Regions from separate parts of the Streptomyces javensis genome, predicted to be linked through region 3. Evidence: riboswitches for the same ligand, from Rfam matches in the RefSeq annotation. Region 3 holds a riboswitch; each other region holds the start of a gene.
The links. A riboswitch is a leader RNA that binds a small molecule or an ion and turns the genes downstream of it on or off. The one in region 3 is predicted to bind cobalamin.

Region 1: linked by a shared signal. The riboswitch ahead of ABD329_RS00265 ((2Fe-2S) ferredoxin domain-containing protein) and the one ahead of ABD329_RS07190 (ABC transporter substrate-binding protein) in region 3 are both predicted to bind cobalamin.
Region 2: linked by a shared signal. The riboswitch ahead of ABD329_RS31905 (cobalamin biosynthesis protein) and the one ahead of ABD329_RS07190 (ABC transporter substrate-binding protein) in region 3 are both predicted to bind cobalamin.

Annotation. Positions count from the first base shown of each region.
Region 1 is NZ_BAAAIF010000001.1:69,148-79,627, forward strand. Features, by position in the region: gene ABD329_RS00235 (PHP domain-containing protein) at 1-871, shown strand, start outside; gene ABD329_RS00240 (hypothetical protein) at 1,142-1,426, shown strand; gene ABD329_RS00245 (hypothetical protein) at 1,483-1,734, shown strand; gene ABD329_RS00250 (glycoside hydrolase family 97 protein) at 1,793-3,694, opposite strand; gene ABD329_RS00255 (hypothetical protein) at 3,887-4,063, shown strand; gene ABD329_RS00260 (NAD-binding protein) at 4,221-6,149, shown strand; cobalamin riboswitch at 6,199-6,391, shown strand; gene ABD329_RS00265 ((2Fe-2S) ferredoxin domain-containing protein) at 6,432-6,815, shown strand; gene ABD329_RS00270 (FAD-binding dehydrogenase) at 6,989-8,803, shown strand; gene ABD329_RS00275 (hypothetical protein) at 9,027-9,380, shown strand; gene ABD329_RS00280 (DMT family transporter) at 9,420-10,379, opposite strand; gene ABD329_RS00285 (TetR/AcrR family transcriptional regulator) at 10,430-10,480, opposite strand, start outside.
Region 2 is NZ_BAAAIF010000046.1:1,243-11,722, reverse strand. Features, by position in the region: gene ABD329_RS31935 (ABC-F family ATP-binding cassette domain-containing protein) at 1-1,591, opposite strand, end outside; gene ABD329_RS31930 (hypothetical protein) at 1,752-3,212, opposite strand; gene ABD329_RS31925 (alpha/beta hydrolase) at 3,410-4,537, opposite strand; gene ABD329_RS31920 (class II aldolase/adducin family protein) at 4,632-5,318, opposite strand; gene ABD329_RS31915 (inorganic phosphate transporter) at 5,752-7,023, shown strand; gene ABD329_RS31910 (hypothetical protein) at 7,037-7,288, shown strand; cobalamin riboswitch at 7,431-7,648, shown strand; gene ABD329_RS31905 (cobalamin biosynthesis protein) at 7,795-8,793, shown strand; gene ABD329_RS31900 (cobyric acid synthase) at 8,790-10,394, shown strand; partial or broken gene ABD329_RS31895 (magnesium chelatase ATPase subunit I) at 10,453-10,480, shown strand, end outside.
Region 3 is NZ_BAAAIF010000005.1:92,628-103,107, reverse strand. Features, by position in the region: partial or broken gene ABD329_RS07225 (acyl-CoA dehydrogenase family protein) at 109-399, opposite strand; gene ABD329_RS07220 (CGNR zinc finger domain-containing protein) at 462-1,046, opposite strand; gene ABD329_RS07215 (nuclear transport factor 2 family protein) at 1,030-1,422, opposite strand; gene ABD329_RS07210 (hypothetical protein) at 1,425-1,910, opposite strand; partial or broken gene ABD329_RS07205 (transcriptional regulator) at 2,356-2,714, opposite strand; gene ABD329_RS07200 (ABC transporter ATP-binding protein) at 2,749-3,579, opposite strand; gene ABD329_RS07195 (FecCD family ABC transporter permease) at 3,576-4,589, opposite strand; gene ABD329_RS07190 (ABC transporter substrate-binding protein) at 4,601-5,641, opposite strand; cobalamin riboswitch at 5,702-5,915, opposite strand; gene ABD329_RS07185 (RNA polymerase sigma-70 factor) at 5,936-6,865, opposite strand; gene ABD329_RS07180 (carboxymuconolactone decarboxylase family protein) at 6,913-7,386, opposite strand; gene ABD329_RS07175 (DUF2165 domain-containing protein) at 7,560-8,099, shown strand; gene ABD329_RS07170 (serine/threonine-protein kinase) at 8,149-10,023, opposite strand; gene ABD329_RS07165 (polysaccharide lyase family 7 protein) at 10,286-10,480, opposite strand, start outside.

The DNA.
Region 1 (10,480 bases), on a different contig from region 3:
CAAGACCTCGCAGGTGGTCCAGGAGGCGCTGAAGGACCAGGTGCCCGGGTATCTGGCGAAACTGGAGACCGAGGCCGCCGAGGCCGGGCGCGAGCCCGACGAGGACGCGGCGAAGCTGTGCGCCGCGCTGCGCGGGGACTGCCATATGCACTCGGACTGGTCCGACGGCGGTTCCCCGATCGAGCTGATGGCCCGTACGGCGGCCCGGCTGGGGCACAAGTGGGCGGTGCTCACCGACCACTCCCCACGGCTGACGGTGGCCCACGGCCTCTCGGCGGACCGGTTGCGCGCCCAGCTGGACGTGGTGGCGGAGCTGCGCGCGAAACTCGCCCCGTTCCAGCTGCTCACCGGGATCGAGGTCGACATCCTCCCCGACGGCACCCTGGACCAGGACCCGGAGCTGCTGGACCAGTTGGACGTGGTGGTGGCCTCGGTCCACTCCAAGCTGCGGATGGACGCCCGCCCCATGACCCGCCGGATGGTCACCGCCGTCAGCGATCCGCGGGTCGATGTGCTGGGCCACTGCACCGGACGGCTGCTCGGCGGCAAGCGCCCCGAGTCGGCCTTCGACCATGAGGAGGTCTTCGGGGCCTGCGCGGAGGCAGGCACCGCCGTGGAGATCAACTGCCGCCCGGAGCGGCTGGATCCACCGCGCGGACTGCTGCGGGAGGCCGTGCGGGCGGGGACGTTCTTCTCCATCGACACCGACGCCCACGCGCCCGGCCAGCTCGACTGGCAGCCGAACGGATGCGCACGGGCCGTGGAGTGCGGGGTGCCGGCGGAGCGCGTCATCAACACCTGGACGGCCCGGCAGTTGGTGGACTGGACCCGCACGCGCAGGCCCCCGCGCCGTGCGCGGCACGGGAGTTGACGGCTGCCATGCGCGAAATGGGCGGAGAGTGCGCCTATTTGCCGTAAGTCCCTACATCTTCTCCTCCGGGCGGGCTGGCGTGGAAACGTCGCACACCGCGCGGGGGCGTGGCGCACGGGGGGAACCACATGACAGACATGACGGGGCTGGACGACGCCGCGATCGAGCGGATCCTGGCGATGACGGCGGCTCCGACGACGAACTCGACACCGGCAACGGCCCCGGCGACCACTCCGCCGACGCCCCGGACCCCGCGGCACCCGGCCGCCCATGACCGCCGCGTCCCCGGTCCGCCGGCTGCGCCGGGCCGAGCGGACCTGCTGGACCGTGGTCATCGGGCCGCTGTGCGCGGCGCCCGTCACCGGGGCGAGCGTGCTGACCACGGGGGATGATCCGCTGTCCGCGCCGGCCGCGGTCGGCGGCACCGCGCTGCTCGCCGTCCTCGTCCTCCTCGTGGTCTTCCTGCTGCCCCTCGTCCACGAGTGGCGGGCCGACTCCCTCAGCGGTCGTGAGGCCGATGAGCCACCGGACCCGGTCGACTGGTCGGCACCCTGACCGGCGGCCTCTACGCCAACAGCCGCGCCCGCCGCGTCCTGGTCACGCTGATGGAGATGCGGGCGGACGCCGAGGCCGTCACGGACGCGGAGTCGGCGGACCGGCTGTCCGCCTTCCTCACCACCCAGCAGAAGAAGCACCCGAAGCGGCAGAAGGCCGACCGGCTGCTGGCCCTCTCCCACGGGTGGACCGGCGGCCACCCCGCCCCCTACGCCCGTGCCGTCGCCGCCGCATGGGTCTTCGCGGCCGGTGTCTGCCTTCCGGCGATCGGCATCTGGAGGGGCGTCCTGGACGGGGTGTCCGCGTGACTGGTCCGCAGGACGGGTGTCCGCGTGACGGGCGGTCAGCGCGGGTCGTGGCGGACGGTCAGGCGCGGTCGCAGGTCGACAGACCGGGCCGCCAGCGGCAGGCGATGGCGGCGAACCCGCCATCCGCCGCGACCGGCACGGACAGGGTCTGCCCGCCGCGCACCACCGTGGGCTTGCGGACCAGGCCGTCCGGCCCGTCCAGGATCAGATCGACCAGCCAGCGGCCCGGCTCCAGCCGCAGCGGCACCTCGGCGGTGTGCGCGGGGCCGGTGAACGTACCGCCGATGAACCACCGCGAGCCGCTGGCGCGGGCGAGCACCGCGCTCTCACCCGGCCGCCCCGCCAGCAGCTGGGTGCGGTCCCAGGTGGCCGGGATCTGTTCCAGGAACCGGCGGGCGAGCGGACGTGCGTCGTAGGACTCCGGGGTGCCCGCCAGGTTCTGGATCCCGGACTCGTAGAGCACCGACAGGCCGACCTCGCCCGCGTCCGACGCCGCGTTGGGGCGCTGGGGCCGGTGGAAGGCCCCGGGGGTGAAGTCCATGGAGCCGATGACATTGCGGGTGAAGGGCAGCGTCGCCAGGTGCTGCGGGGTGTTGGTCCGCTTCTCCTCGCCGTTCACGCCCTCCATCGACATCACCTGCGGCCAGGTGCGCTGAATGCCCTTGGGGATCGTCGAGCCGTGGAAGTTGACGAGCAGATGGTGGGCCGCGGTGTCCTTGAGGATCTCGTCGTACCAGCGCAGTGTCTCCTGGGACTCGGAGCCCATGAAGTCGATCTTCACGCCCTTCACCCCCCACCGCTCCAGCGTGGGCAGCCACTGCTCGCGCTCCTCGGCGGTGTCGAGGTCACGGTGGTGGATCCAGACCTGGATGCCCACATGCCGCTCGCGGGCGTAGTCCACGAGCCGCGGGATCCAGCTGTTCCGCTGCCAGTCGGGATCGGTGACGTCCCACTGGTCGGGGTCGAAGTACCAGCCCGCGTCCACCACCACATACGGCCAGCCGCGCTGGGCCGCGTAGTCCACGTACCCCTGCTGCATCGACAGGCTCTGCCCGGCCGGTTTGCCGCCCGCGAGCCAGGTCCACAGGGCGGGGCCGGGCCGGATCCACGAGGTGTCGGCGACCCGTGACGCCGGTGCCAGATCGTCGGTGAAGGTGGACTGGGTGACGGTCGGCAGATCGCCCACGATCAGGGCGCGCCAGGGGGTGCTGAGCGGCCCGTCGGACTCGACCCGCTCGTCCCACAGGCCGATGCGGTACGTGGGCAGCCCCTGCTGGTGGATCAGCCGGGCGGCGGAGTAGCGGCCGGTGAGATCCGACTCCGCGATCAGGGCGTAGCCGCCGGCCGTCTCGAAGAGCGCCTGCGCCATGTACTCACCGGTGGGCGCGGTCGCCGCGGTGTACTCCTTGAACAGGTTCTCGTTGTCCTTGCGGTAGTCGCCCAGCCACGCGGCCGCGTCCGGCGGCAGGGTGAAGGCCGAGGTCTCGCCGAGGACATCGCCGCTGCCGGAGGGCAGGTCGTAGCGGTAGGCGACCCCGTCGTCCGAGGCCCGCACCACGAGGTCCAGCCGGGCGTTCCCGCCGCCCCGGAACCGGAAGTGGGTCTCGGTCATCCGCGCGGTGCGCGAGCGCTGCTTGCCGACCGTCGACCGGTAGCGCTCCACGACGGTGCGGTCATGGCGTCCCAGATAGCGCAGCCCGTGCGACAGATCCGCCCGCTCGGTGACGATGCCCACGGGCGAGGGCTCGACCACCGTCCGTCCGCCCCGGGACACCTGGAGCGTCAGCGCTCCCGAGGCGCCGTCGAGCCGCAGCTGCGCGAGGGGACCGGAGTGGGGCGAGGGGCCGCGCACGGTCCAGGCGGAGTCCTTCGCCTGTGCGGGCCCGGTGATGAAGAGCGTCATGGCCAGGACGCCGCAGAGCAGAAATGCCACTGCGGAGCGTCGGTAAGATCTCGGCATCGTTGCCTCCCGAGGCGGATACGTTACCGAGTCATCCGATAACTGGGGAGGGGTTGGGCGGCATTACGCCCCGTCAAGGGTTGTTGGCGCATGAGAGATCGGATCTATGGCTGGGCTGCTTCCGGGGACGACGCCAGGGGTAGAGGGTCGGTCAACGGACCCGCGCACGGTCCGGACGAGGAGGCGCACACGATGAGCGGCACGGCTCGGCCCGGCGACCCGGACCGGGAGACGGCGGACCCGGCGCCCGCCGAACCCGAGGGCGGGGACCCCGCCTGCTGGCTGGAGATGGTGTGTGCGGACTGCGGCGCGATGCAGGACACCGCCGAGTTCACCCGCTGTGCGCGGTGCGGCGCCCCGAGGGAGTGAGCGGCGGCGATACGGATCCTTCGGCGGCGGGACGGCCAACTCTCCTTGACGGCGGACCGGGTACGGTCTGATCATCACCACGGAACCAACGGGGGGCTTCGCCGTCGTGTTCTCCACCTCCACATCCACCCCGCCGTCCCCCTCGGGGCCGGTCCGCATGATCGTCTGCGGCGATGACGCGCTCGCCCACCGCCTCGCCGCCGAACTCCACGACGTCTACCGGACACAGGTGACCGTCGTCATTCCCGGCGGCGCTCCCCTGGCGGACCCCACCGGGCAGCGGATCGCGGGATGGCGGCCGGGAGGCCGTACCTCGGCGCTCTTCGGCAGGTTCAGCGCGGCCGTCGGGCGGGTCCCGCTGCCCCGGCAGACGGCGGACGACCCCGCCCCGGACGGGGGAGTGCGGGTCATGGAGGCCCCGGCGCTGGACGAGGACGTGCTGACCGAGGCGGGCGCGGATCAGGCGACGGCGCTCGCCCTGGTCCATGACGACGACGAGACCAACATCCACGCCGCACTGCGGGCCCGCCGCCTCAACCCCCGGCTGCGGCTGGTGATCCGGCTCTACAACCGCAAGCTGGGCCAGCACCTGGAGGAACTCCTCGACGAGGCGGCGCGGGTCGCCGATCCCGGCATGGACCCGGCGGAGCTGGACGCCACCACCACCGTACTGTCGGACGCCGACACCGCCGCCCCCGCGCTCGCGGCCACCGCCGTCGCGGGCACCAGCAAAGTGCTCCAGGCCGACGGGCTGCTGCTGCGCGCGGCCGAGCGCACCCCGCCCGGCACGGACGAGGTGGCCCGCCCGGGGCTGTGCACCCTCGCCCTGCTCTCGTCCACCACCAGCGACCCCGGCGGCAGCGAGGGTTCCGACAGCAGCGGGGACGAAGGGCCCAGGCTGCTGCCCGGGGACGAGGAGGTGGCCGCCGCCACCGGGCGCGACACGGTGGTGCTCGAGGCCGTCTCCGCCATCGGCACACCGCTGCCGCCGCAGCGGCTCGGCAGCCGCCGACTGCCGCTCGCCTCGCTCTTCTCCCGCCGGCTGCGCTGGTCCGTCGCCGGAATGGCGATCGCCGTGCTCGTCCTCACCATCATCTCCTGGCGGCTCACCGGAGCCGGGCTGCTCCACGCGGCCTACCTCACGGTGCTGGACGTGCTCGCGATCGACGACCCGGCGCTCGACGAGCCGACCGGACGCAAGGTCCTGCAACTGCTGTCCGGGCTGACCGGACTGCTTCTGCTGCCCGTCCTGGTGGCCGCCGCGCTGGAAGCGCTGGGCACCTTCCGCACCGCGTCCGCGCTGCGCCGCCCGCCGCGCGGCCTGTCCGGCCATGTCGTACTGCTCGGGCTCGGCAAGGTCGGCACCCGGGTCCTGGCCAGACTCCGGGAGATGGACATCCCCGTGGTGTGCGTGGAAGAGGATCCCGGGGCGCGCGGCATCCCGCTGGCCCGCAGACTGGGGGTGCCGACGGTCCTCGGTGACGTCACCCAGGAAGGCGTCCTGGAGGCCGCCAAAATCCAGCGGGCCCACGCCCTGCTCGCCCTGACCAGCGCCGACACCACCAACCTGGAGGCGACGCTGTACGCCCGCTCGGTCAAGCCCCGGCTCCGGGTGGCCCTGCGCCTGTACGACGACCGCTTCGCCACCGCCGTCTACCGCACGCTGCGCGCGGCCCATCCGCGGGCCCTCACCCGCAGCCGCAGCGTCTCCAGCCTGGCGGCTCCGGCGTTCGCCGGGGCCATGATGGGACGTCAGGTCCTCGGTGCCATACCGGTCGAGCGCAGGGTGCTGCTCTTCGCCGCCCTGAATGTCGCCGGGCATCCGCAACTGGAGGGACGTACCGTCGCCGAGGCGTTCGTACCGGGTGCCTGGCGGGTGATCGCGCTGGACGCGGCCGAGCCCGCGGACCGGCGACGCGACCTCGGGGCGGCGCCCCCTTATGACGGTGCCGTCCAGCAGGAGCCCGCCCTGGTATGGGATCTGCGCCCCGGCTATGCCCTGCGGCCCCAGGACCGCGTGGTGCTGGCGGCCACCCGCCAGGGGCTGGGGGAGATCCTGGCGGGGGCGCCGGTCCGCCGGGGCTGACGCCGGGCCGCCCGTCGCCCCGCTGGGGCCGGGGCCGCGTGGTGTGGCGGTGTCCGGGATGCGATGATGCCGGGCGACAAAGGCGACGGCGGAACGAGGAAGCCGGTGGGAATCCGGCGCGGTACCGCCACTGTGATCGGCGAGCGGATCCCGGACAGGCCACTGCCCGCATACGCGGGTGGGAAGGCCGGGACGAGCATCGACCCGAGAGCCAGGAGACTCACGCGGTCGCCTCCTCGATCGACACCGGGGCGGACTACCCCGGAGGAGGGGTGGTGCGGCGTGCCCGTAGGGCCGACCGACCCGCTGCCGTGCCGGGTGACCGTGTGCCGGGACTGCTGTTGCGGCAGCCCCAAGGTGACCGGCGTCGACCATGCCGCGCAGATCACGCGGCTCGGTGAGGAGGCGCCCGTACGCGTCTCCGAGTGTCTGGACGTCTGCGACCAGGCCAATGTGATCGTGGTGCAGCCGTCGGCCGCGGGGCGGGCCGCCGGGGGCAGGCCGGTGTGGCTCGGCCTGGTCAACGACCCGGACGCGACGGAGGACATCGTGGCCTGGGTCCGGGCGGGCGGCCCCGGGGTGGCACCGCTGCCCGACATCCTCGATCTGTACGCGTTCTCGCCACGGGGGAGCGCCTCGGCCGAGCCGTCACCCGGCGGTCGCTGAGCGACCGAAGTCCCCTACGACGCACGGGAGTTGCTGTCGTGAGCAGAACTCTGGCGGCCTCGCACCCCGTGGGCTACCGTCGGTAACACGTTGCCGGTCGGTAACACGATTCCGTCGCGGCAACCCCCTCCGTATCTCCCGCACCCTCCGAACCCCCTTCCGGAAGGCAGCTCATGGAGAACTCCACAGAGAATTCCGCGTCGTCCGCCGGGGTCGGTGGGATCAGCCGCCGCCGTGCCCTGACGGCGGCGGGCGGTGTGCTCGCCGGCGCCGCGCTCGCCCAGACGGCGGTTCCGGCCTTCGCCGCCTCCGGGGCGTCCTCGGACGCGGACGCCATCGTGGTCGGCCACGGGCTCGCCGGGTTGGTGGCCACGGCGGAACTGGCGGCCGCGGGGCGCAAGGTGCTCCTCCTCGACCAGGAGCCCGAGAGCAACCTCGGCGGCCAGGCGTTCTGGTCCTTCGGCGGCCTGTTCTTCGTCGACTCCGCGGAGCAGCGGCTGATGGGGATCAAGGATTCCCCCGAACTGGCCTGGCAGGACTGGCTCGGCACGGCGGGCTTCGACCGCGGTGTCGGCGACCCCGGTGGCCAGGACTACTGGGCCCACAAGTGGGCCGAGGCGTACGTGGACTTCGCCTCCGGGGAGAAGCGGTCCTGGCTGCACGGGCTCGGTGTGCAATGGTTCCCGATCGTCGGCTGGGCCGAGCGCGGCGGCGGTCTCGCGGACGGCCACGGCAACTCGGTGCCGCGTTTCCACGTCACCTGGGGCACCGGTCCGGCCGTGGTCGAGCCGTTCGAGAAGAAGGTGCGGGCCGCCGCGCAGGACGGCCGGGTGACCTTCACGTTCCGGCACCGGGTGGACGAGCTGATCGTCACCGGTGGCGCCGTCACCGGAGTGAGCGGCTCGATCCTGGAACCGAGCGACGCCGCCCGCGGCAAGCAGACCTCGCGCACCGTGGTGGGCGACTTCGAGCTCAGCGCCCCGGTGGTGATCGTCACCTCCGGCGGTATCGGCGCCAACCACGACCTCGTACGCCGGAACTGGCCCGACCGGCTCGGCTCACCGCCGAAGTTCATGGTCACCGGCGTCCCCGCGTATGTGGACGGCCGCATGCTGGCGATCACCGAGAAGGCGGGCGGACGGATCGTCAACCCCGACCGGATGTGGCACTACACCGAGGGCCTCAGGAACTACGACCCGATCTGGCCGGGCCACGGCATCCGCATTCTGCCGGGCCCGTCGTCGATGTGGTTCGACGCGAAGGGCAGGCGCTTCTCCAGCCCCGACATCCCGGGCTACGACACCCTGCACACCCTCGGATCGATCACCGCCACCGGCCATGACTACTCGTGGTTCGTCACCACCCAGAAGATCATCGCCAAGGAGTTCGCGCTCTCGGGCTCGGAGCAGAACCCGGACCTGACCAACAAGGACATCCTCCAGCTCCTCTCCCGCATCTGGCAGACCCCCGAGCCGATCCAGCGGTTCCGGGACAAGGGCGAGGACTTCGTGGTCGCCACCTCCCTGCCCCAACTGGTCGCGGGCATGAACAAGCTGACCGGCGACAACCTGATCGACCTGGCGGACCTCAAACGGCAGATCGAGGCCCGCGACCGCGAGATCGAGAATCCGTACACCAAGGACGTCCAGGTCATGGGCATCCGCAACGCGCTCGCCTACCCCGGGGACGCCCTCAGCCGCACCGCCTCCGCGCACCGGATCCTGGACCCGGGCGCCGGACCGCTGATCGCCGTGCGCCTCAACATCCTCACCCGCAAAACCCTCGGCGGCCTCCAGACCGACCTCTCCGGCCGCGTCCTGGACGCCTCCGGCCACCCGATCAGCGGCCTGTACGCGGCGGGTGAGGTGGCGGGCTTCGGTGGCGGAGGGGTGCACGGCTACCGCTCCCTGGAGGGCACCTTCCTCGGCGGCTGCCTCTTCTCGGGCCGCACGGCGGGCCGCGCGGCGGCGTCCGCGACGGCGACCTGACCCGGCGGACAGAACGCTCTCAGCTGCCGCGGCGGCCCGGCCGCCCGCGACACCACCGGCCCGGCCGCCCGCGACCTGACAGGCCATGACCGGCCAGTGGTCCGCCGCCGCACAGCCGACCCTCTGAAGCCAGTGCGCACCGGGCCCGTGGGAGACTCGTCCCGCACTCCGCGGCCCGACCGGGAACGCTCCCGGTCGGCCACGGGGCCGGGGCGAGGAGGACGTGTTGGGCGGGGACGATCCGCACATCCATGTCGAGTCGAAGGTCGTCCGTGGCGTGGCCGCCGTGCGCGAGATGATGGCATCCACGTTCGGCCTGGTCGGTGACCTGCCGAGCCTGGTCGATACCGGTTGCGGGCTGCGGGCGCCGTACGCGATGACCTCGCCGCGCCCGGAGAACGTCACCTGCCTCGCCTGCCGTGAGCACGCACGACAGGAGCATCTGCGCTTCGCGGACGAGGTCGAACGTCTGGGCAGGATGGCCGGATCGACCATCAGCACGGCCCAGGCCAAGCTGGCCGCCGACAAGCACCGCGAACTCGCGGAGAGGTTCTCCGGCCCGCGGAGGGCCGAATGACAGCACCGCACGCGGATGGCCCGCGGTGGCCGGACTCCGCTACGGCGCCGGGTCCGACCGGGCGACGGAGTGCTCCACCGCGGTGCGCCGTGGCGGCGTCACGCCGTCCCGTCGCTCTCGGCGCCGCCCGGAGACGTCCACCGGGGCGGTGAGGACGGCCAGGCAGGCGAGGACGAGTGCGATACCGCCCCAGCCGACGGCGGGCAGGCGTTCGCCGATGACCAGCACGGCGAGCACGGCCGCGACGGCCGGTTCCAGCAGGGAGAGCGTGGTGGCCGTGCTGGCGGGCACATGCGCCAGCCCCCAGCCGAACAGGACGTAGCCCGCGAACATGGGCACCAGCGCCATGTACACCCCGACGGCCACGTCGGACCCGGAGTCGAGGAGCGGGGCACCGGTGACCAGCAGGACGGGCACCAGGAGCAGCCCGCCCACGCCGAAGACCGCGCCCATCGCCGCGCGGGAGGTGACCCCCTGGATGATCAGCCGGTGGGCCGCCCAGGAATAGAGGGCGTAGGTCGTGGCCGCGATGAGGCCGAGCCCCACGCCGAGCACCGTGGCGGCCGTGGAGGTCCGCTCCGCGTCGCCGGGGGCCCCGGCGGCCTGGCCCGCGCACAGCAGCAGGGTGCCCAACAGGCCCAGGGCGGCGCCGAGTTTCCAGCGGCGCGTCAGCCGGCGCCGGTCCATGACCCGTTCGATCACGGCCGAGGCGAGCGGGGCCATGCCGATCGACACCACGGTGCCCACCGCCACTCCGGCCAGGCGCATCGCGCTGTAGAACGCCAGGGGGTACGCCGCCACCGCGACCGCGCCAATCAGTACGGTGCCGCGCCGCGCACGCAGCAGTGGGGCCTCGCGGGCGATGCGGGGAGCGGCGACCAGGGCCTGGAGCAGTCCGCCGAGGCCCATGGCGACGGCGCCGATGGCGAGCGGGCCGACGTCCGGGGCGAAGGTGGCCGCGGTGCCGGTGGTGCCCCACAGCACGGACGCGGCGAGCACGCACAACGATCCGGCGCCCACGGAAGAGCGGGCGCCGGGTCCGGGGGCCGTCACAGCCGGTCCAGCAGGGCCGCCGCCATCGCGCGGGCGTGCCGCAGCCG
Region 2 (10,480 bases), on a different contig from region 3:
GCGCGACGAGGTCCGCGTACTCCTGGCCCCACAGGTCCTCGACGCCGTCCGGAAGCAGAATGATCCGCTCCGGCTGTAGCGCGTCGACGGCGCCCTCGTCGTGGGTCACCAGGACCACCGCACCGGCGAAGGTGCGCAGCGCGCCGAGGATCTCCTCACGGCTGGCCGGGTCGAGGTTGTTGGTGGGCTCGTCCAGCAGCAGCACATTGGCCGAGGAGACCACCAGGGTGGCCAGCGCCAGCCGGGTCTTCTCACCACCGGAGAGCACCCGGGCCGGCTTGTCCACGTCGTCGCCGGAGAACAGGAACGACCCGAGCGTCTTACGGATGTCGACGAGGTCGAGATCCGGGGCGGCGGAGCGCATGTTCTCCAGGACGGTGCGGTCCGGGTCGAGCGTCTCGTGCTCCTGCGCGTAGTAGCCCAGCTTCAGCCCGTGGCCGGGGGTCACCTGGCCGGTGTCCGGCTTCTCGACCCCGGCCAGCAGCCGCAGCAGGGTCGTCTTACCGGCGCCGTTCAGCCCGAGGATGACGACGCGCGATCCCTTGTCGACGGCCAGGTTGACATCGGTGAAGATCTCCAGGGAGCCGTACGACTTCGACAGCCCCTCCGCGGTCAGCGGGGTCTTGCCGCACGGGGCCGGGTCGGGGAAGCGCAGCTTGGCGACCTTGTCGGACTGCCGGGCCTCCTCGAGACCGGCCAGCAGCTTCTCGGCGCGGCGGGCCATGTTCTGGGCGGCCACGGTCTTGGTCGCCTTGGCGCGCATCTTGTCGGCCTGCGCGTTCAGCGCCGCGGCCTTCTTCTCGGCGTTGGCGCGCTCGCGCTTGCGGCGCTTCTCGTCGGCCTCGCGCTGGGCCTGGTAGAGCTTCCAGCCCATGTTGTAGATGTCGATCATCGAGCGGTTGGCGTCGAGGTAGAAGACCTTGTTGACCACCGTCTCGACGAGGTCTTCATCGTGGGAGATGACGATGAAGCCGCCGCTGTAGGTCTTGAGGTAGTCCCGCAGCCAGGTGATCGAGTCGGCGTCGAGGTGGTTGGTGGGCTCGTCCAGCAGCAGGATGTCGGAGTCCGAGAAGAGGATCCGGGCCAGCTCGACCCGGCGCCGCTGACCGCCGGAGAGCGTATGGAGCGGCTGGCCGAGCACCCGGTCGGGCAGGCCGAGGCTGGCGGCGATGGTCGCGGCCTCCGCCTCGGCGGCGTATCCGCCCTTGGTGAGGAACTCGGTCTCCAGGCGCTCGTACTTCTTCATCGCCCGCTCGCGGGTGGCGCCCTTGCCGTTGGCCATCCGGTCCTCGTTCTCGCGCATCTTACGGAGCACGGAGTCGAGCTCACGGGCCGAGAGGATGCGGTCGCGGGCGAGGACGTCGAGATCGCCGGTGCGCGGGTCCTGCGGGAGGTAGCCGACCTGACCGGAGCGCGTGATGGTGCCGCCGGCCGGGATGCCCTCACCGGCCAGGCACTTGGTGAGCGTGGTCTTGCCGGCGCCGTTGCGGCCGACGAGACCGATGCGGTCGCCCCTGGCGATACGGAAGGAAGCGGACTCGATGAGGACGCGGGCGCCGGCACGCAGCTCGACGCCGGAGGCGGTGATCACGGGAATTACTCCTGGGCAGGGTGGACGACGGACGGGACGGACGAGGGCGGCCGACGCCGTCTAATGCACGAGGAGAATTGCCATGCGGCTAGTTTAGCGGTGGCGGGCAAGTCGTTTTCCCCCGGCTTTCCCCCTGGCTTCCCCCTCGGCCGCCCCTCCCTCAGGCCCCGCCCGTGTGCACCTGGAAGGCCGCCCGGCGCACCGCCTTGGCCAGGGCCGGGTCGGGGTGGGCCGCGGCCAGCGCCACCAGGACCTGCACGGTGCGGGGGTGCCCCACGGCCCGTACCTCCGCCAGCAGCGCGGGCACGGTGCCCTGGACGGCGGACTCCAGGTGGCGGACGAGCAGCGGGCTCTCCCCGTGGTCGGAAATGGCCGCGGCGGTGTCCACCCACAGCCAGGTGGCCTCCTCGCGGGTGAGCGCGTCCAGCGCCTCGTCCGGGTCGGCGCCCTCGTGCTCGGCGAGCCACAGCAGCGCGTACGGCCGCAGACACGATTCCTCGACGACGGCCCGTACGTTGGGCTCGGCGGGCGCCCCGACGACGCGCAGCGCCTCGAAGGCGAGCCCGCGCAGCAGCGCGTCGTCGCCGCGCGCCGCGTCGATGAGCTCGACGACCGCGCTGCCCACGGGGCGGGCGGCCAGCCAGGCGCGGTACTCGGCGCGGGCGGGGCCCGGGGTCAGGCCCGCACAGCCGCGCAGCATGTCGGCGGCGTGCTGCTCGATGTTCCCGGCCGGGCTCTGGGCGGCGACGCAGATCTGCTCGAGTTTGACCCACACCGCCCAGTTGCCGAGCGCGGTCAGCTCGGCCTCCCGGCGGTCGCCCTTGGCGTCCTCGGCCGCGCTCCCGGCGCCCTCCGGCCCCTCCTGGGGCTCCTCCCGCACCGTGAGCGCCCCGACGGACGAGAGGGCGTCCAGGGCCCAGTCGAGCAGCCCCTCGAGCGTGGCGGTGTCCTCGGCGTCCTTGGCATCATCGGCGGTCGCGGCGCCCCCGGCGGGCTCCCGGTCCTCCGTGACCTCTTGGGGGACCTCGCACCGCTCGGTGCGCAGCTCGGCGACCCGCTGCCGGAGCATGTCGAGCAGGGCGGAGATCTGCACGGGACCGGCCGAGAGCTGGAGCAGGGAGAGCAGCTGCGGCACGGCCTCGACGACCTCCGCGACCGCCGTCGGCTCGGCCGTCTCGGGGGCGGGGCAGGCCAGCGACCACGCGTCCAGGAGCGCGACCCAGCCGCGCAGCACGGCGCTGTCGTCCCGGTCCCACGCCTGGAGCCGCCAGCCGGGGCGGGTGGTGCCCGCGTGGTGCTCGATGAGGCCGATGAGACGAGCGCGGTCCCAGTCGGTCCGCACCTCCCGCTCGCTCACCCCGAGCGCCTCGGTGGCGCGGGCGGCGGCCTCGTCGGACAGCGCGCCGGGCGCGCCGTGCTCGGCCGCGGCCCAGTGGGCGATCGCCACGGCCCCGGTGAGCCCCGCCCTGGCCTGCCGGGCCAGCTCCGACGGGGGCGGTGTGCCCTCCGGCGGACGGGGCGCCGGTCTTGAGCCGCGGTTCACCGCGGGCCGGCGGGCCGTGGCCATCGGCCGGTTACGGACAAGTCGGAGCCGGGAGTCGCGCGGAGTACGGGACGTCACGGAAGCAGTCTCGCCGTTGACGGCCCGAAAGCCCAATCGGCACCCGTCCGGCGGTCGCCGCGAAGGGTTCACGCCACCTTACGAACGCTTCCGCCGCCGCCCCGCGAACGCCTCCCGCGCCGCCCCGCACGCGCTTTCGCGATCGCCTTACGGGCGCTACGGGAGGCCGGGCGGCGCGGGTGGCCGCCTCAAGGGCGCTACAGGAGCGGTATCAGAAAGCGCCGCAGCGCCTCCTCGTACGCCTCGGGGTCCGCGTTCCACATGGCCGCGTGCGGGGCCTGCCGCACCGTGTGAAGGGTCACCAGATCGCGCCGCCGGTCGACGAGTTCGCGCGAGACGTCCCAGGGCGCGAGGGTGTCGTCGGGGCCGTGGGCGACGAGCGTGGGCACGGACAGCCGCTCCGGGTCGGCCACCTCCGGGAGCCTGCTGTCGTGGAGTCCGGTGCGCCCCTCGGCGGCGCGCAGGGCGAGCGGGAGCAGCGGCGCGGGGATGCCGCGGGCCGCGGCGAGGGCGCGCAGGGTGGCCTGCCAGTCGAGCACCGGGGAATCCAGGACGAGGCCGATGACGCGGTGCCGCAGCGCGGAGTTCGCGGCGGCGTGGAGGGCCATCGAGGCGCCGATGGACCAGCCGTGCAGCACGACCCCGGTCGCCCCGTACTCGACCGCGTAGCGGATGGCCGCGTCCAGGTCGCGCCACTCGGTGTCGCCGAGGTGGGATATGCCGTCCTCGGAGCGCGGGGCGCCGGGGTCCCCCCGGTAGGCGAGGTCGAGCACCGGCACCCGCAGCTGCCGCAGGAAGGGCATGACGACCATAGGGTGCTCACGGGTGGTGCCGAGGCCATGGGTGGTGATCACCCAGGTGGAGCGTTCGCCGGGGATGAACCAGGCGGGCAGCGGGCCGAGTTCGGCGGGCACGTCCACGTCGGCGTGGTCGATGCCGAGCGCGTCCCGCGGGTTGCCGATGTGCACCTGGGGGGTCAGCCGGACCCGGGTGCCGGGGGTGAGCTCGCCGTGGGTGACCCGCTCCAGACGGCGCACGACACAGTCGGCGGGGTGCGGGGCGTCCTCGATGACGGGGCCGACGACGGCGTGGCAGGAGCGGCCGGTGAGGCCGTAGGTGCCGGGGCGCAGCGAGGCGAGCGAGCGGGTCAGGGTGATCTGGCCGGCCGCGGTCGCGTGGACGGTCAGCGGTGCCTCGTTCGGCAGCGGACGGTCGGGGACCGGTTTCAGCGCAGCACCGGTGGCGTACCGTCCGGCCGCCACCGCGGCCACGCCGACACTCAGCAGGGTGGTGGCGGCCGCGACCGCCGTTGTTCGCAGACGCATCCCTCCCAGTGTGGTCGGGAAGGCGGCCCCCGGCCAGCGGGCGTACCCGGCCGGGTGACCGCCCGGCCGGGGCCCGGGCGCGTGCCCGGCGGGCTCAGCCCTTCTGGCCGTAGCCGCTCAGCTTCTCGGCGGCGCGCCGCATCTCGTCCGGCGGGATCAGGGAGGGGGTGCGGCCGGGGACGGAGACCGCGGTGAGCCAGACCCGGCACATCCATTCGAGCTGGGCGGTGCGGTCGTACGCCTGTTCCAGGGTGGCGCCGTGGACGACGGTGCCGTGGTTGCGCAGCAGACAGCCGCTGCGGTCGCGCAGCGCCTCGAGCATGGCGTCGGCCAGTTCGTCCGTGCCGTAGAGCGCGTAGGGCGCGACGCGGACCGGGCCGCCGAGGGCGGCGGCCATGTAGTGGACCGCGGGGAGCTCGTCGACGAGCGTGGAGACGGCCGTGGCGTGGACGGCGTGGGTGTGGACCACGGCCTCGGCATCGGTCTCCCGGTAGATCGCGAGGTGCATGGGCAGCTCGCTGGTGGGCTTCAGCGTGCCGAGGACCTGCTGTCCGTCCAGGTCGACGGCGACGGCGTCCCTGGGGCCGAGCCGGTCGTAGGGGACGCCGCTCGGAGTCACCAGGACGGTGTCGCCGACCCGGGCCGAGACATTGCCCGAGGTGCCGACGACCAGACCGTCGGCGGTGGTCCTGCGGGCCGTACTCACCACCTGCGTCCATGCCTGCCGCAGGGGATGCGTCAGCCGCGGCTGCGGCTGCCGCGGGGATCGCGACTGGGTCACCTGCCCTCACCTCCGGGGCCGATCCTTCCAGGCGGCCGCCGGCCGCGCGGCGGCGGGACCAGCGGCGGGCGCCGTGGGACCGGCGGCGGGCACGGTGGGACCGGCGGCGGGCACGGTGGGACCGGCGGCGGGCACGGTGGGACCGGCGGCGGCGCGGCGGGGGACTACGACCGTGCTTCGTGGGCACCCGACTCCGGGCGGGTGAACGTGGGGGGCCGGCGGACGCCCGCGAGACCGGTCCAGGGGCCGCCTCCGGCGGCTCTCGACCGCGGCTCAACTCCCGTACGACATGGGAAAGTAGGCTGGAATTCACTGGGTTTTAGCGACCCCGCAACCATGTCACCCCGATGCCCCGCTCAGTTCATCTCCCGTTCACCCTGTTTCCTTACGTTCACCGTGCCACTAACGACCTTCGAACTGATTGACCGGGTGTATGGAACACATCACGCTTCTCATCGGGATCGTGATCGTCACGGCCTTGGTGTTCGACTTCACGAACGGCTTTCACGACACGGCTAACGCCATGGCCACCACCATCTCCACGGGAGCACTCGGGCCCAGGGTGGCGGTGGCGATGTCGGCCGTCCTCAATCTCGTCGGCGCGTTCCTGTCCGTGGAGGTGGCCAAGACCATCTCCGGCGGGATCATCGACGAGGGATCCGGTATCCAGCCAGAAGTGATCTTCGCGGGACTCGTCGGCGCGATCCTGTGGAATCTGGTGACGTGGCTGGCCGGACTCCCCTCCAGCTCCTCGCACGCCCTGTTCGGCGGTCTGATCGGCGCCACCGTGGTCTCCGTGGGCCTGGACGGGGTCAACGGCGACGCGATCGTCATGAAGGTCCTGATCCCCGCCGTCGCCGCGCCGATCGTGGCCGGCATCGCCACGCTGGCCGCCACCCGGCTCACCTACCGGCTCGGCCGCGACCGCTCCCCCGAGGACACCGCGAAGGGCTACCGCGCGGGGCAGATCGCCTCGGCCGCCCTGGTCTCCCTGGCCCACGGCACCAACGACGCCCAGAAGACGATGGGCGTGATCACCCTGGCGCTGGTCACCGGGAACGTGGTGGCGCCCGACTCCGACCCGCCGCTGTGGGTCATCGTCTCGGCGGGCCTGGCCATCGCGCTCGGCACCTACCTGGGTGGCTGGCGCATCATCCGCACCATGGGCAAGGGCATCACCGACATCCAGCCGCCGCAGGGCTTCGCCGCCCAGACCGGCGCCGCGACCGTCATCCTCGCCTCCTCCCACATCGGCTTCGCGCTGTCCACCACCCAGGTCTGCTCCGGCGCCGTCATGGGCGCGGGTGTCGGCCGTAAGGGCGCCGTGGTGCGCTGGTCGACCGCGGGCCGCATGGTGGTCGCCTGGGTGCTGACCCTCCCGGCCGCCGGGCTGGTGGCGGGCGCCGCCGCGCTCCTCGCCGACCAGGGGAACGCGGGAATCACGGCGGTGGCCGTGCTCGCCGTCCTGGCCTGCGGGGCGATCTGGATGCTGTCGCGCCGCAAGCCCGTGGACCACACCAACGTCAACGAGGTCGGCACCCAGGAGCCGGTGGGCGCCGTCACGGCCGCCCTGCGGTCCGTGGCCCCGCCGCCCGCCGGTGCGGCGAGCGCCGCCCCCGAGAGCGCCGCCCCCGAGGACGACACCTCGGAGAACACACCCGAGCAGACCCCCACCCCCGCCGCCGCGAGCAGCGCCACCCGCTAAGGAGCCAGGAAACATGAGCATCGACTGGGCGGCACTCGGCCAGGTCTTCGGCATCAGCCTCGCGGTGACCGTCGGCATGGTGGGCGTCTTCACCCTGGGCATCGTCGGCACCTCCCGTAAGGCGGCGCCGGAGCAGGGCGGCACGGCCGCCGCCGTGCCCGGGGGCGCGGTGGGCGGCTCCTCGCTCGCGCGCACCGGCGCGTACGCCTGCTTCGCGGTGTGCGCCGCGGTCGTGGCCTACGGCATCTATCTGATCGTCGCCTGAGGGCCCCGCTGTCCCCGGATGACCCACCGGCCGCCGGATGGTGGCGCTGACCAGCGCCGTCCGTCCGGCGGCCGTCTCGTGGGGGCGGTCGTCTGTGGGGCTCGGCACACTCGGGCGTCATGGGTCATATGCGAGTTGACGGCCATTCGCGGCCCATGGTGGACTTCCCGAGCCAAACGGCGGCAGGAGAGGAAGCCGGTGAGAATCCGGCGCGGTCCCGCCACTGTCACCGGGGAGCACCTTCCCATCGCCTGGATGGGGTCACGGCTCGTCCGTACGGTTCGTCGCGTACGCGGGGCTGGAAGACCGGGAGGGCCGCGGATCCGGGAGCCAGGAGACTCTCACCGCCGGTCACGTCGAACCAGGGCGAGGACCCTGAGTGAGGACATACCGCCATGCCCGGCATCGCCACGCCGCCAGCCCTCCCTGTCCGCTTCGGCTCTTCCGGCCCCTCCGGCCCGTCTGGTTCCGTATCGCCGCGCCGAGGCGTGACGGCGGCCTGACGGATGCCTGCCGACCACGCCTCGTTCGCGTGCGGCGCGGCCCTCGGCTTCCTCGGCGACCTCGCCACGGGTGATCCGCGCCGCGGCCATCCGGTGGCCGCGTTCCTGCGCGCCGCCGCGGCCGCCGAGCGCCGGCTGTGGCGCGACCACCGGGGCTACGGGGCCCTGCACACCGCGTTGTGCGCGGGCGGCGCGGCCGCCGGTGCCGCGCTGCTGACCCGCGCCGTACGGGGACTTGGCAGCCGCCGTGGCGCGGCGGTCGCGCTGACCGCCGCCGCCACCTGGGCCGTGCTGGGAGGTACGAGCCTGGGCCGTGAGGCACGGGCCGTCGGCGGGGCGCTGGCCGCCGGGGACCTCGAGGTCGCCCGGGAGCGGCTGCCGCATCTGTGCGGCCGCGATCCGCAGGCGCTGGACGGGCCGCAGATCGCCCGCGCGGTGGTCGAATCGGTGGCCGAGAACACCTCAGACGCCGTCGTGGGCGCGCTGGTGTGGGGCGCCGTGGGCGGGGTGCCGGGGCTCATAGCATTCCGCGCCGTCAACACCCTGGACGCCATGGTGGGCCACAAGTCGCCGCGCTACCGGCGGTTCGGCTGGGCGGCGGCCCGGCTGGACGATGTGGCCGGCTGGCCCGGTGCACGCCTTACGGCGACCCTGGCGACGCTCGCGGGCCCCGATCCGCGCGGTGCGTGGCGCGCCTGGCGGCACGACGGCGGACGCCATCCGAGCCCCAACGCGGGCCCTGTGGAGGCGTCCTTCGCGGGCGCGCTCGGCGTCCGGCTGGGCGGCGCCCTCGCGTACGGCGGCCGGGTCGAGAACCGGCCGGTGCTCAACTCCGGCGGGCGGCCGGTGGAGTCGGCCGACATCGAGCGGGCGATACGGCTGTCGCGGCGCGTCGGTGTGCTGGCGCTCGGGGTGTCCATGGCGGCCCGGCCGGTCCTGAGGGCGTTGACGGGGCGGCCCCGGGCCCTGAGAACCCGGGCCTTGGGAAGGGGCGGCGGATGAGCGGCATACGCGGTAAGGGCGGCACGGAGGGTTCCGGGGCGCGCGGCGGGGGGCTGCTCGTCGCGGGCACGACCTCCGACGCGGGCAAGAGCGTGGTGACGGCCGGGATCTGCCGGTGGCTCGCCCGTAAGGGCGTCAGCGTGGCGCCCTTCAAGGCGCAGAACATGTCGCTCAACTCCTTCGTCACCCGGGAGGGTGCGGAGATCGGGCGGGCGCAGGCCATGCAGGCGGCCGCCGCGCGCGTCGAGCCCAGCGCGCTGATGAACCCGGTCCTGCTGAAGCCGGGCGGCGACCGCAGCAGCCAGGTGGTGCTGCTGGGCAAGCCGGTGGGCGAGCTGAGCGCGCGCGGGTACTTCGCCGGGGCCGGAGCCCCCTCGCCCGGCGAAAGGCTCTCAGCGGGGCGGGAGGCGCTGCTGGGGACCGTCACGGAGTGCCTGGAGGAGCTGCGGCGCACCCATGACGCGGTGATCTGCGAGGGCGCGGGCAGCCCGGCCGAGATCAATCTGCGCCGCACCGACATCGTCAACATGGGGCTGGCGCGTGCCGCCGGGCTTCCGGTCGTGGTGGTCGGGGACATCGACCGCGGTGGTGTCTTCGCGTCCTTCTTCGGCACGACCGCGCTGCTGTCGGCAGCCGACCAACGGCATGTGGCCGCCTACCTGGTGAACAAGTTCCGCGGCGATGTGAGCCTTCTGGAGCCCGGTCTGGAGATGCTGCGCGACCTCACCGGGCGCCCGACCGTCGGGGTGCTCCCGTTCGCCCACGGGCTGGGGATCGACGAGGAGGACGGGCTGCGGGTGTCGCTGCGCGGCGCGGTGCGGGAGAGCGTCGTGGCGCCCCCTTTCGGCGCGGACGTCCTGCGGATCGCGGTGGCCGCCGTACCGCTGATGTCCAACTTCACGGACGTGGACGCGCTGGCGGCAGAACCGGGCGTGATCGTGCGGTTCGTGGACCGGCCCGAGGAGCTGGCCGACGCCGACCTGGTGGTGCTGCCGGGCACCCGGGGCACCGTAAGGGCGCTGGAGTGGCTGCGTGAGCGCGGGCTGGCCGACGCGATCGCCCGGCGGGCCGCCGAGGGCCGTCCGGTGCTCGGCGTCTGCGGCGGCTTCCAGGCGCTCGGGGAGCGCATCGAGGACGAGGTCGAGTCGAAGGCCGGGACGGTCGCCGGGCTCGGGCTGCTGCCGGTGCGGGTGCGGTTCGCGGCCGAGAAGACCCTGGCCCGGCCGGTGGGCGAGGCGCTCGGCGAGCGGGTGGAGGGCTACGAGATCCACCACGGGGTCGCCGAGCTGCTGGACGGGGCCGAGGAGCCCTTCCTGGACGGCTGCCGGGTGGGCTCGGTGTGGGGCACCCACTGGCACGGCTCGCTGGAGAGCGACGGCTTCCGGCGGGCTTTTCTGCGGCGGGTGGCCGCCGCGGCGGGCCGGGCGTTCGTCCCCGCGCCGGACACCCGCTTCGGCGAGCTGCGCGAGGAGCAGCTCGACCGCCTCGGCGACCTGATCGAGGAGCACGCCGACACGGACGCGCTGCTGCGGCTCATCGAGGAGGGCGTCCCGGAGGGGCTGCCGTTCGTCCCTCCGGGGGTCCCAGGGGGGACGCCATGACGAGCCCCCACTCCCACACCGGACCGCTGTGCCCACGCACCCCAGGAGGTATCGCCGCGTGACCACCACCTACCCCTTCAGCGCGA
Region 3 (10,480 bases):
CACACGAGGCCGGGGCGACGGCAGGGGCTCGCACGGGGAGCGGTCCGCGCCGGGCCCCCGGCGAGGGGTCCGGCGCGTGCGGTGGCTCGTCCCGGGCTCGGGCCCGGATCATACGAAGGCGCTCTGCCCGGTGATGGCCTTGCCCACGATGAGGGTGTTCATCTCGCGGGTGCCCTCGCAGGAGTAGATCGCCTCGGCATCGGCGAAGAACCGCGCGATGTCGTAGTCCAGCACGATGCCGTTGCCACCGAAGATCTCTCGGCACCAGGCCACGACCTCGCGCATCCGTGAGGTGACGAACGCCGTCGCGAGCGCGGAGTGTTCATCGCGGAAGATCCCCGCGTCCTGCTGACGGGCCAGCTGTACCAGCATGCCCCAGCACGCGGTGATGTTGCCGAGGCATCCACCGGACGCGCGTAGCGCCCTCCCGGCACACCGGCCCAGCGTGGCAACGGCTCGGTTCAGCCCGAACGGCGGCGGCGATAGGCCTGTGTCTTCGTGCGGTTGCCGCACAGCTGTGGCGAGCACCATCTGGCCCTGCCCGGGCGGGAGTTGTCGTAGAAGACCCACTGGCAGTCGGGGGCCGGGCACATCCTGAGCCGGTGCCAGGTCCCGTTCACGGTGGCGGTCAGCGCGGCCATGACGATGTGCGCGAGGGCGGTGTCCACGGGGTCTGCCGCGACGGTCAGATGGGCGCCGTGGCCGGCGGCCAGTGTGACGTGAAAGGAGTAGCCGACCGCGACATCGCCCCCCTGGTCGGCACCCTCCGCGTCCTGGCGCAGCGCGGCCCGCAGCGTGGTGCGCAGCTCATGGGCTCTGGTCAGGTGGTCCTGATGGGCCCTGGTGTCGGGGGCGTCGCCCATGAGCAGGTCATGCTCCCGCAGCCAGCGCTCCAGATCGCCGGGCGTGGTGAGTGCGTCGTGTCCCGTAAGGCGCCGCCCGTGCGCGACGAACCCCCGGCGGTCCTCGGTGTTGGCGAAGTGGTGGAGCAGGGCGATACCCGCCGGGAGGCCCTCGACATCCTCGGCCCTAGTCGGCGGCAGCATGACCGATGTCTCCGTGAACGCGCCGGTAGGCATCCTTCACCCGGATCCGATCGCCGTCGAACTCGAACATGTCACACCCGTGCACCTCATGGACCTGGCCACCGGCGTCCGTACCGGCGTAGGACCACTGGGAAGCGCCCCGGTCCCCGGCGATGAACGCCACCCCGCCGGGCCTCGACTCGAGCCCCGCGTCATAGGCGAGCATCAGCTCAAAGCCTTTGCGCACTTCGGCCCGTCCGCGGAAGGTCATGCCCGGCTCCGGGCCGACGGACGCGCGGAACACGCAGTCGTCCGTCATGAACTCCATCAGCAGATCGAGGTCCTTCCGCCGCCACGCCTCGCCGAAGTCCGCCAGCCGTTCCGGTGTCATCCCCATGACTAGACCCTTCCTGTGAAGTGTGCGGCGAGATAGCCATCCGGATCCGGGCCCTCCGGGTTGGCGAGCACATGGCGCAGCCATGCCCGGCGTTCGAAGTCGGTGACGGCCAGCTCCCAGACGCAGCCGATGGCCTCGCCGGGGTGCGGCGTCAGCGCGTCCGACCGCTCCAGGGGCGCCGAGAACAGCCGCTGATGGATCTCGTTCTCCCCGTGCCACCAGTCCACCAGCGCGAAACAGCGGTCGGCCGCGTCATGCGCGATGGCGAACCCGATGCCATAGCGGCTGTCCGTCCGAGCGGGGCTGGGCAGCGCCGAGGTCGCGGCCTCCACGGTCGCGGCCACCAGCGCGGGGCGCGGCACATCGGCCGACGCGCTGATGCCGTACACCTTCACGGCCCAGCCACCGACCGTCTCCAGGCCCAGGAAGCCGATGGCCCGGGGGCGATGCGGCTGCCGGAGGACGACCGGTCCCTGTTGCGCGCTCATGACCCACCCTTCTCCGCGACGACACGTGTTAAATGATTAGCAGGTGTCGCTACTCCTGCGCAACACATGGCGGCAGAACCGGGCGCCGAGGCCGGTCCGGTCGTCCTTTCGGCCGATGCCGACGGCCATGAACCCGCTGACCGGGTGATCCACGGCCGCCGCCGTCCGGGCAACCCCGGGCTCATGGCTCGTCACACACGAAACTCAACCCTCACGCCGTGGATCGTCACGGCGCCGGCCACCGCCCTTTCGGGTGCGGCCGGCCGCACCCCCGACGCGACGTCTGGACCCGCTCCGGTCAGGAGCTGCGGGTGGCTCCCACGGACCCGGTGCCCAGCGGCCGGGGATTCTCGGTGGAGGGCGGTGTCGGCCCGTTCACCGTGGTCAAGCGGCCGGGCCCGGACGGCATCAAGCTGCGTTACGCGCTGCCCAAAGGTCAGGTCGCGCAGATCTCCTGGTTGGTCCGGCCCACCGCCACCAGCCGGGCGATGTCCAGCTCCCGGCCGGTCAGGGGATTCGCCCGGGTGACCCGGCGGGGGCGGCTCGCCCATTGCCGGAGCAGACGCACGGTGACCGCCGGGGACACCATCGCGCCACCGCGCACGGCCGACCGCACCGCCTCCACCAGGAGTTCGGGACCGGCGTCCTTGAGCAGAAAGCCACAGGCCGGCTGCTCGCCGGGCCCGGCACCTCGGGGCGGAGCCGCCGGGCCAGTTCCACGCACTCGGAGCCATCGGCGGCTTCGCCCGCCACCTCGATCCCGGGCTGGGAGTCGAGGATCAGCCGGAACCCGGTGCGCACCATCGCCTGGTCGTCCGCGATCAGGGGGTCCGGGATCTCACGGCTCCGGTGTCCGGCGCAGGAAGCGGATGACCGGGTGGCCCGGATCGTGGGTGACATCGGCCTCGACGCCGTAGACCCGCTTGATCAGGGCCGGGGTCAGCACATCGCCGGGAGTGCCTTCGGCCACCACCCGTCCCTCGCGGAGGACGAGCAGCCGGTCGCAGTACATCGCGGCGAGGTTGAGGTCGTGGAGGGCGATCACGGTGGCGATCGGCAGGCTGACGACGAGGTCGAGCAGATCGAGCTGGTGCTGGATGTCGAGGTGGTTGGTCGGCTCGTCGAGCAGGAGCTCGCGCGGTTCCTGGGCGAGGGCCCGGGCGATCTGGGTGCGCTGGCGTTCGCCACCGGAGAGGGTGTGCCACGACTGACCGGCCCGGTCGGCCAGTCCGCTGCGCTCCAGGGCCGCGTCGACGGCCCGGGCGTCCGCCGCGGAGGCCGACGCCCAGGCGCGCCGGTGCGGGATACGGCCGAGGGCCACCACCTCGCGGACGGTCAGCTCGGTCTGGGTGTGGGCGTGCTGTTCGACGGTGGCGATACGGCGGGCCGTGGCGCGGCGGCCGACCTGCGGCAGGGCGCGGCCGTCCATGGTGACCACTCCGGCGGAGGGGGCGAGGACCCCGGCGAGCAGCCGCAACAGGGTTGACTTCCCCGAGCCGTTGGGGCCGAGCAGACCCACCGTCTCGCCGGGGCGCAGGGTGAGGGTGATGCCGTCGACGATCAGCCGGCCGTCGGTGCGGCGGCTGACGCGGTCCGCGCGGAGCCCGGACGCCGCTTCTCCGGTGGCGAGGAACCCCATGTCCGGGGTTTCCGCGGTGGAGTCGGTCATGTCTTCCTCCGGCCGCGGTAGAGCACGGCGACGAAGGCCGGTACGCCGATGAGGGACGTCACCACGCCCACCGGGACCTCCTGGGGGTCGATGACGGTGCGGGCGGCGGTGTCCACCCACACCAGGAAGATCGCCCCGGCCAGTGCGGTCACCGGCAGCAGGCGGGCGTGGCCGGAGCCGGTGAGGGCGCGGGTGGCGTGCGGGAGGACCAGGCCGACGAAGCCGATGGCCCCGGCGGAGCTGACCAGGGTCGCGGTGAGCAGCGCGGTCGCGCACAGCAGGACGAGACGGGTGCGGGCCACCCGGACACCGAGCGCCGCCGCGGCCTCCTCCCCGAAGGCGAACGCGTCCAGGGTGCGGGCGTAGCCGAGACAGACCACGAGCACGGCGGCCAGGACGGCGGAACACAGCAGCACATCGCCCCATCCGGCGCCGGTGAGCGAGCCGAGGAGCCAGAACAGCACGGCCCGGGTGGTGTCGGCGTCCGCGGAGGTGAGGACGATGAACGAGGTCAGCGCGGAGAACAGCTGCATGGCGGCCACTCCGGACAGCACCACGCGGTCGGTGCTGCCGCCGAGGCTGTGGCTGAGCACCAGGACCAGGCCGAACGACAGCAGCGCACCGGTGAACGCGCCCGCCGACAGGGACACGGCCCCGCCGCCCACGCCGAGCACGACCACGGTGACGGCGCCCGTGGAAGCGCCCGAGGACACCCCGAGCACGAAGGGATCGGCCAGCGGATTGCGCAGCAGGGACTGCATCACGGCCCCGCAGAGGGCCAGACCCGCCCCGCACACCGCGGCCAGCAGCGTGCGCGGCATGCGCAGGTTCCACACGATGCCGTCCCGAAGCGGTGGCAAGGTGCTGTCCCCCAGACCGAGATGGGCGGTGACCGCCGCCCATACGTCGGCCGTGGAGATGTCGGCCGGGCCGATGGTCACGGCGAAGGCCACCGACACGAGCAGCGCGGCCAGCCCTCCCGCGCACAGCGACAGGAGGCGGGTGCTCAGGTGGCCGGGACTCACTTGGCGAGCCCGAGGTCGCGCAGCCCGGCGGCGACCTGTTCCACCCCTTCGACCGTGCGGATGGACGGGTTCATGGCCTGCCCGCTCAGCAGGATGTACCGCTTCCTCTTCACCGCCGTGAGGTTGCGGGTGGCGGCGTTGGTCTCGAGGAAACGCACCTTCGCCTTGGCGGTCTCCGCGGTCTGCTGCTTGCGCGTGAGGTCGCCGAGGACGATGACGTCCGGGTCGCGGTCGGCCACGGTCTCCCAGTTGATCTGCGGCCACTCGTCGTGGGTATCGGAGAAGGCGTTCTTCGCCCCGACGGCCCGGGTGATGGCGCCCGGCGCGCCACAGCAGCCGGCGAGGTAGGGCGACTGGGAGTTGGCGAACCAGTACATGAGGGAGGCTCCGGAGGCATCCAGTCCGTCCGTGGCCTTGCGTACGCGCTCCTTCAGCCGGGCGACGAGCTTCTCTCCGCGCTCGTCGACACCGAACGCATGGGCCAGATCGCGTATCTCGCCGTAGACGACATCGAGGGTGAGGGGCTTGTCGCGGGAGCCGTCGCCACCGCTGGCGGTGTCCCTGCCCGCCGCGCAGTCGGACGGCGAGACATAGGTGGGCACGCCCAGCTTCTCGAACTGCTCGCGGGTGGCCACGCCGCCCTTGCCGAGGGTGGAGACGAACGAGGCGGTGACGAAGTCGGGTTCGGCGTCCAGGGACTTCTCGAAGGACGGCGCGTTGTCCGCGAGGCGCTCCACCGTGGCGTTGGTCTTCTCCAGGCCCTTCATCACCGGGTCGGTCCAGGTGGCGGTGGCAGCCATGCGGTCGGCGAGGCCGAGTGAGAGCAGGATCTCCGTGGTGCCCTGGTTGAGCGAGAGGGCCCGTTTCGGGGCGGACTTCAAGGTGACCTTGTGGCCGCAGTTGTCGATCGTGCGCGGAAAGCCCGAACCGGCGGGCTTCCCGGCGTCCGCGTCGTCATGGCCGGAGCCACCGCACGCGGTGAGGAGGAGGGCGGGGGCGAGCAGGAACGCCGCGGTACGGCGGGCGGAGCGGAGCACGGGCAGCCTCGGTGGTCGGGGCTCGTACGCGGAGCCTGGCCTACGGTCGTCCTCCGCGCACCGGGCGCGGAGGTGCCAGCAGGTCTTCGGACTCGGGCTCGTCCGGACGGGGCCCCTTCCCGGTGCTCGTTCGCGACGGCCCCGCGGCCGTCACGGACTCCTCCCAGTGGTGTCATCTGCCCCGCCCGTCCCCCTCACCGCTGCGCGTCAGCTCCGGATTCACACCGGATTCCCTGGCCTCGGATGTGGCACGACTGGCCCCCCGAGACTACCAAGGCCGTCGCCCGGCCGGTCTCATGCTCGGCCAGGCCGCCGGCGGGCCCGCCTCACCTCGCGGTCCACCGCCCAGGCGTCGCCGACCGGCCCGAGGTGGCCGAGCTTGTCGGGGTTGACCACCGTGCGGATGGTCTGGATCTGCCCGTCGAGCACATCGAGGACCAGGGTGTGGAGCACCCTGCCGTCCCGGTCGCGGAAGATCGCGCCGGGCTGGCCGTTGACCTCGCGCGGCTCCAACGACACATCGATCCGCAGCAGCCAGGGGAAGACACCGCCCAGCAGCCGCGCCACCTTCTCCGCGCCCATGACGGCCCTGGCCAGCTGCGGGGCCTTGCCGCCACCGTCCCCGACCAGTCGCACATCGGCGGCCAGCAGCTTCCGCAGCCCGCCCACATCGCCGTCCTTCAGCGCCTCGAAGAACCGCGTGGCCAGCTCCTGCCGCTCCCGCCGGTCCGCCGCGAACCGCGGCCGCCCGGCCGCCATATGGCGCCGCGCCCGTACCAGCAGCTGCCGGCAGGCCGCCTCGGACCGCCCCACCGCCGTGGCGATCTCGTCGAACCCGAAGGCGAACACCTCCCGCAGCACGAACACCGCCCGCTCCAGCGGGCTGAGCCGCTCCAGGAGCAGCAGCGCCGCCATCGACACCGAGTCGGCCAGCTCCACCGCCCGGGCCGGATCCTGGTACGGATCGCTGAGCAGCGGCTCGGGGAACCACGGGCCCACGTACTCCTCCCGTCGCACCCGCGCGGAGCGCAGCACATCGATCGAGACGCGTGTCACCGTGGCCGACAGATACGCCTTGGTCGACGTGGGCCGGGTGGCCGAGCCGTCGAAGCGCAGCCATGTCTCCTGCACCGCGTCCTCGGCCTCGCTCACACTGCCCAGGATCCGGTAGGCGATCGAGAACAGCAGTGGCCGCAGCTCCTCGAACTCCTCGACCTCGCTCACGCCGATTCCCTCCTGGAAGAACGACCGGCCGGACGGACCGGCGCCGGTCAGTGGAACTGCCCGACCTGGTAGTCGCCCGCCGGCTGCCGGGTGATGGCATTCAGCCGGTTCACCATGTTCATGAACGAGACCAGGATCACCAGGGCGGTGAGCTGCTCCTCGTCGTAGTGCCGGGCGGCGTTCGCCCACACCTCGTCGCTGACGCCACCGGCCGCGTCCGCGACCCGGGTCCCCGCCTCCGCCAGCTCCAGCGCGGCACGCTCGGCGTCGGTGAAGACCGTGGCCTCCCGCCATACCGCCACCAGGTTCAGCCGCACCGCGGTCTCACCGGCCGCGGCGGCCTCCTTGGTGTGCATGTCGAGGCAGACGGCGCAGCCGTTGATCTGGCTCACCCGCAGCGCCACCAGCTCCTGCGTGGGGGGCGGCAGCGGCGAGTCCTTGACCGCCTTGCCCGCCGCCATGACGGGCCCCAGGACCTTGCCCGCGGTCGGGCTGGCGGAGTAGTTCAGTCGCGCGTCCATGGTGTGCTCCTCGGTGGTCGTCAGTGGCTACACCCCTGAGACGAGATGGCCCGATCCCCTGTGACATGGACAGATGTGACCTGCGTCTCCCCGCCACCGGACCCGCTGAGCCAAACAGTTGTACGCTACGGCTCGATCCGATCAACCGAATACAACGGGGAGACAGAGTCATCGTGAGCGAGCGAACCGGCAGAATACGTTCCCCTCGTGCCTACTCCGCCGTCTCGGGGGTGCTCACCGGGACGATCGCGCTGTACATCGCGCTGGTGGCCTTCGGCAACATCACCGACTTCGACACCAATCAGCAATTCGTCCGCCACGTCCTGGCGATGGACACCACGTTCAAGGACGACGACCTGATGTGGCGGGCCATCAAGTCCACCGCGCTCCAGGACACGGCCTACGTCGCCATCATCGTCTGGGAGAGCGTCGCCGCCCTCGTGCTCATCGCCGCGACGGCCATGTGGGGCGCGGGACTGCGCGGAGGCAGCGTCCGCCGCGCCCGTCAGGCCAGCACCGTGGGGCTGGTGATGCTCATGCTGCTGTTCGGCGCCGGGTTCATCGCCATCGGCGGCGAATGGTTCGCCATGTGGCAGTCCAAGGCGTGGAACGGGCTGGAGGCCGCCACCCGCGTCTTCCTGATCTCCGGGATCGTGCTGCTGCTCATTCACCTGCTCGCGGCCGAGCGGGACGAGCCCGGCGCCACGGACTGATCGGGACTTCACACCTTCACCGCGCCCGCCTTCCCCGCCACTTCGGCGGTCAGGCGGGTGGCAACGCGGCGGCGGCCGATCCGGCGAGGTCGGTGGCCAGTTCGCAGGGACGGCCCTTGCGGCCCGCCCCCTTGAGGACGAGGGCCACCCGCTCGGTGCCCTTCACCCGGTCCAGCCCGGTGTAGTGACGGTGGACCACCTCGACACGGCAGCTTCCCGGGCCCTCGTCCTCCGGTAGCACGATGGCCTGGTGATCGCTGAGCTTGGTGGACCGGGCACCCTTCTCGCGCGGCAGATCGCCCTGGTCGAAGCGCAAATCCACCTCGAACTCGCTGGTGGTGGACTTCCACTGGCACTGCCAGCGGCCGAACCCGACGTCCGGGTCCCCGGCGTCGATGCCGGGCACCTTCTCCAGCGCCTTGACGTCGAGCAACGTACACGCGTCCAGGTGCGCCAGCGAAGTGGACGGGAAGTCCGGGGAACGCCGGGGGATCTCACCGCGGTTGAGCACCTTGACCGCGACTCCCGCGGCGCGGTCGGCGGTGTCGCACAGCGGCTCCTTGACCTCCTTGGGCTGTCTCGCGGCCGCGGTGACCCGGAGGCTGTTGTCGCGGGCGCCTTTCACCGCCACGGCGCGCTCGCACTCGTCGTCCTCGGCGGTGCGCTCCACGACGGTGACCCTACCCTCGGTCTTCCTCGCCACGCCCTCCGGCAGCGAATCGGCGTCGAGCTCCACCCTGACGTCCACGACCTCCTCGCTCCGCTCCTTCAGGAGGACGTCGCAACGGTTGAAGTTGCCGTAGTCACGGTCGAGTCGGGCCTCGTCGTACCGATGGAACACGGTGGCGTTCAGCAGGGCGCACGGGTCGGCCGTGCGGGGGTCGCCGATGAAGCCCGCGGCGGCCGTTCTGCCCGGTGCCGGGGTGGCCTTGTCCCCGGTTTCGTCCCCCAGGTTCATCACGATGAACGGAACGGCGATGGCCAGTGCCGTGACGGCGGCGGCGCCGGTCAGGAGTAAGGGACGGCGGCGGACCAGCGTCGCCGTGCGGCGCGGCAGCCCTGCCGTCGCCGTCGGGGCCTCGCCGCGCGTCAGGACGTCCGTGTACGGCGTGGTCGACGGGGCCATCGGGAGGGTCGGGAACCGGTCCGGGGGGCCCGCGACGTCCGTGAGGGCGGCGAGCGCCTGGGCGGCCGTGGGCCGGGCCCCGGGGTCGCGCTGGAGCATCGCGGTGAGGATGGATCCGAGCGGTCCGACCTGGGGGCTGATGGCCTCCATCCGGACCGCCCGCCCGGCGCCGCGCATCGGCGGGGTCCCCGTCACCAGCCAGTACATGGTGGCGCCGAGCGAGAACACGTCGGACGCGCGCTCGGGCGCTCCCCGGAACGCCTCGGGGGCGGCGAAGAACGGGGTGAGGCTGACCGGCCCGTTGGGCGTGATCGTCTCGCTGCCGTCCACCCGGTACGCGGCGCCGAAGTCGGTCAGCTTGGCGACCCGGTCGGGGGTGATCACGATATTGCCGGGCTTGACGTCGCAGTGCACGATGCCTTTGTCGTGCAGGGCCGCCAGCGCGGCCGCGATCTGCGCCCCGATGTGCGCCGCGAGTTCGGGGGCCAGCTTCACCGGGACGTCCAGGCTGCCGCCGGTCACATGCTCCATCACCAGCCAGAACGTGGCGTTCCTGCCCTTGCCCGCGCGGACGGCGTCGTAGAGGGTGACCACGTTCGGATGGCTGAACTTCGCCAGCGCGCGGGCTTCGGCCAGCAACTCGTCGAAGTCGGCCTGGCTGTTGTCCTCGAGCAGGGCCCGCTTGAGGACGACGGACCGGCCCAGCTCCGTGTCGACGGCGAACCAGACCGCGCCTCTCCCTCCCTCGACGGGCCCCTTGGTGAGCCGGTACTTGCCGATCTTCTCCCCCCGCCGCACGACGACACTCCCCTCCTGCGAGACCAGAACCGCTGCTGTCTGCCGTTAGCGCACGCGCATCGAACTTACTGCGTACGCGGAAAGACACGCACCGTTTGCGGTGCTCGTAAGGACGGTGCGGGGCTCGGCGTGCGCCAGAGGCGCGTGGGACCTGGCCGGTTGAGAAGGGAATTCACCCACCACTCCAGAAATCTTCACCTTTGTGGAGGTTGCGGTGTTGCGGAAGCACATGCGACGGGGGCAGGCGCCAGCGTCACATGCCTCAGGAGTGGGTGACCTTGAGGCCGGATATGTGGACCTCGCCGTAGTTGTCATCGTCGCAGGGGTCCGAGTTGCCGCAGTTGGCCTGCGTGTATGCCCCCGCCTTGAAGTAGTTGCTGTCGTCGTCGGAGGAGATCGTGGTCTCACGCTCCCCGTTGTAATAGGCGTCGATCTTCCCGTTCCGTGCCACGAACTT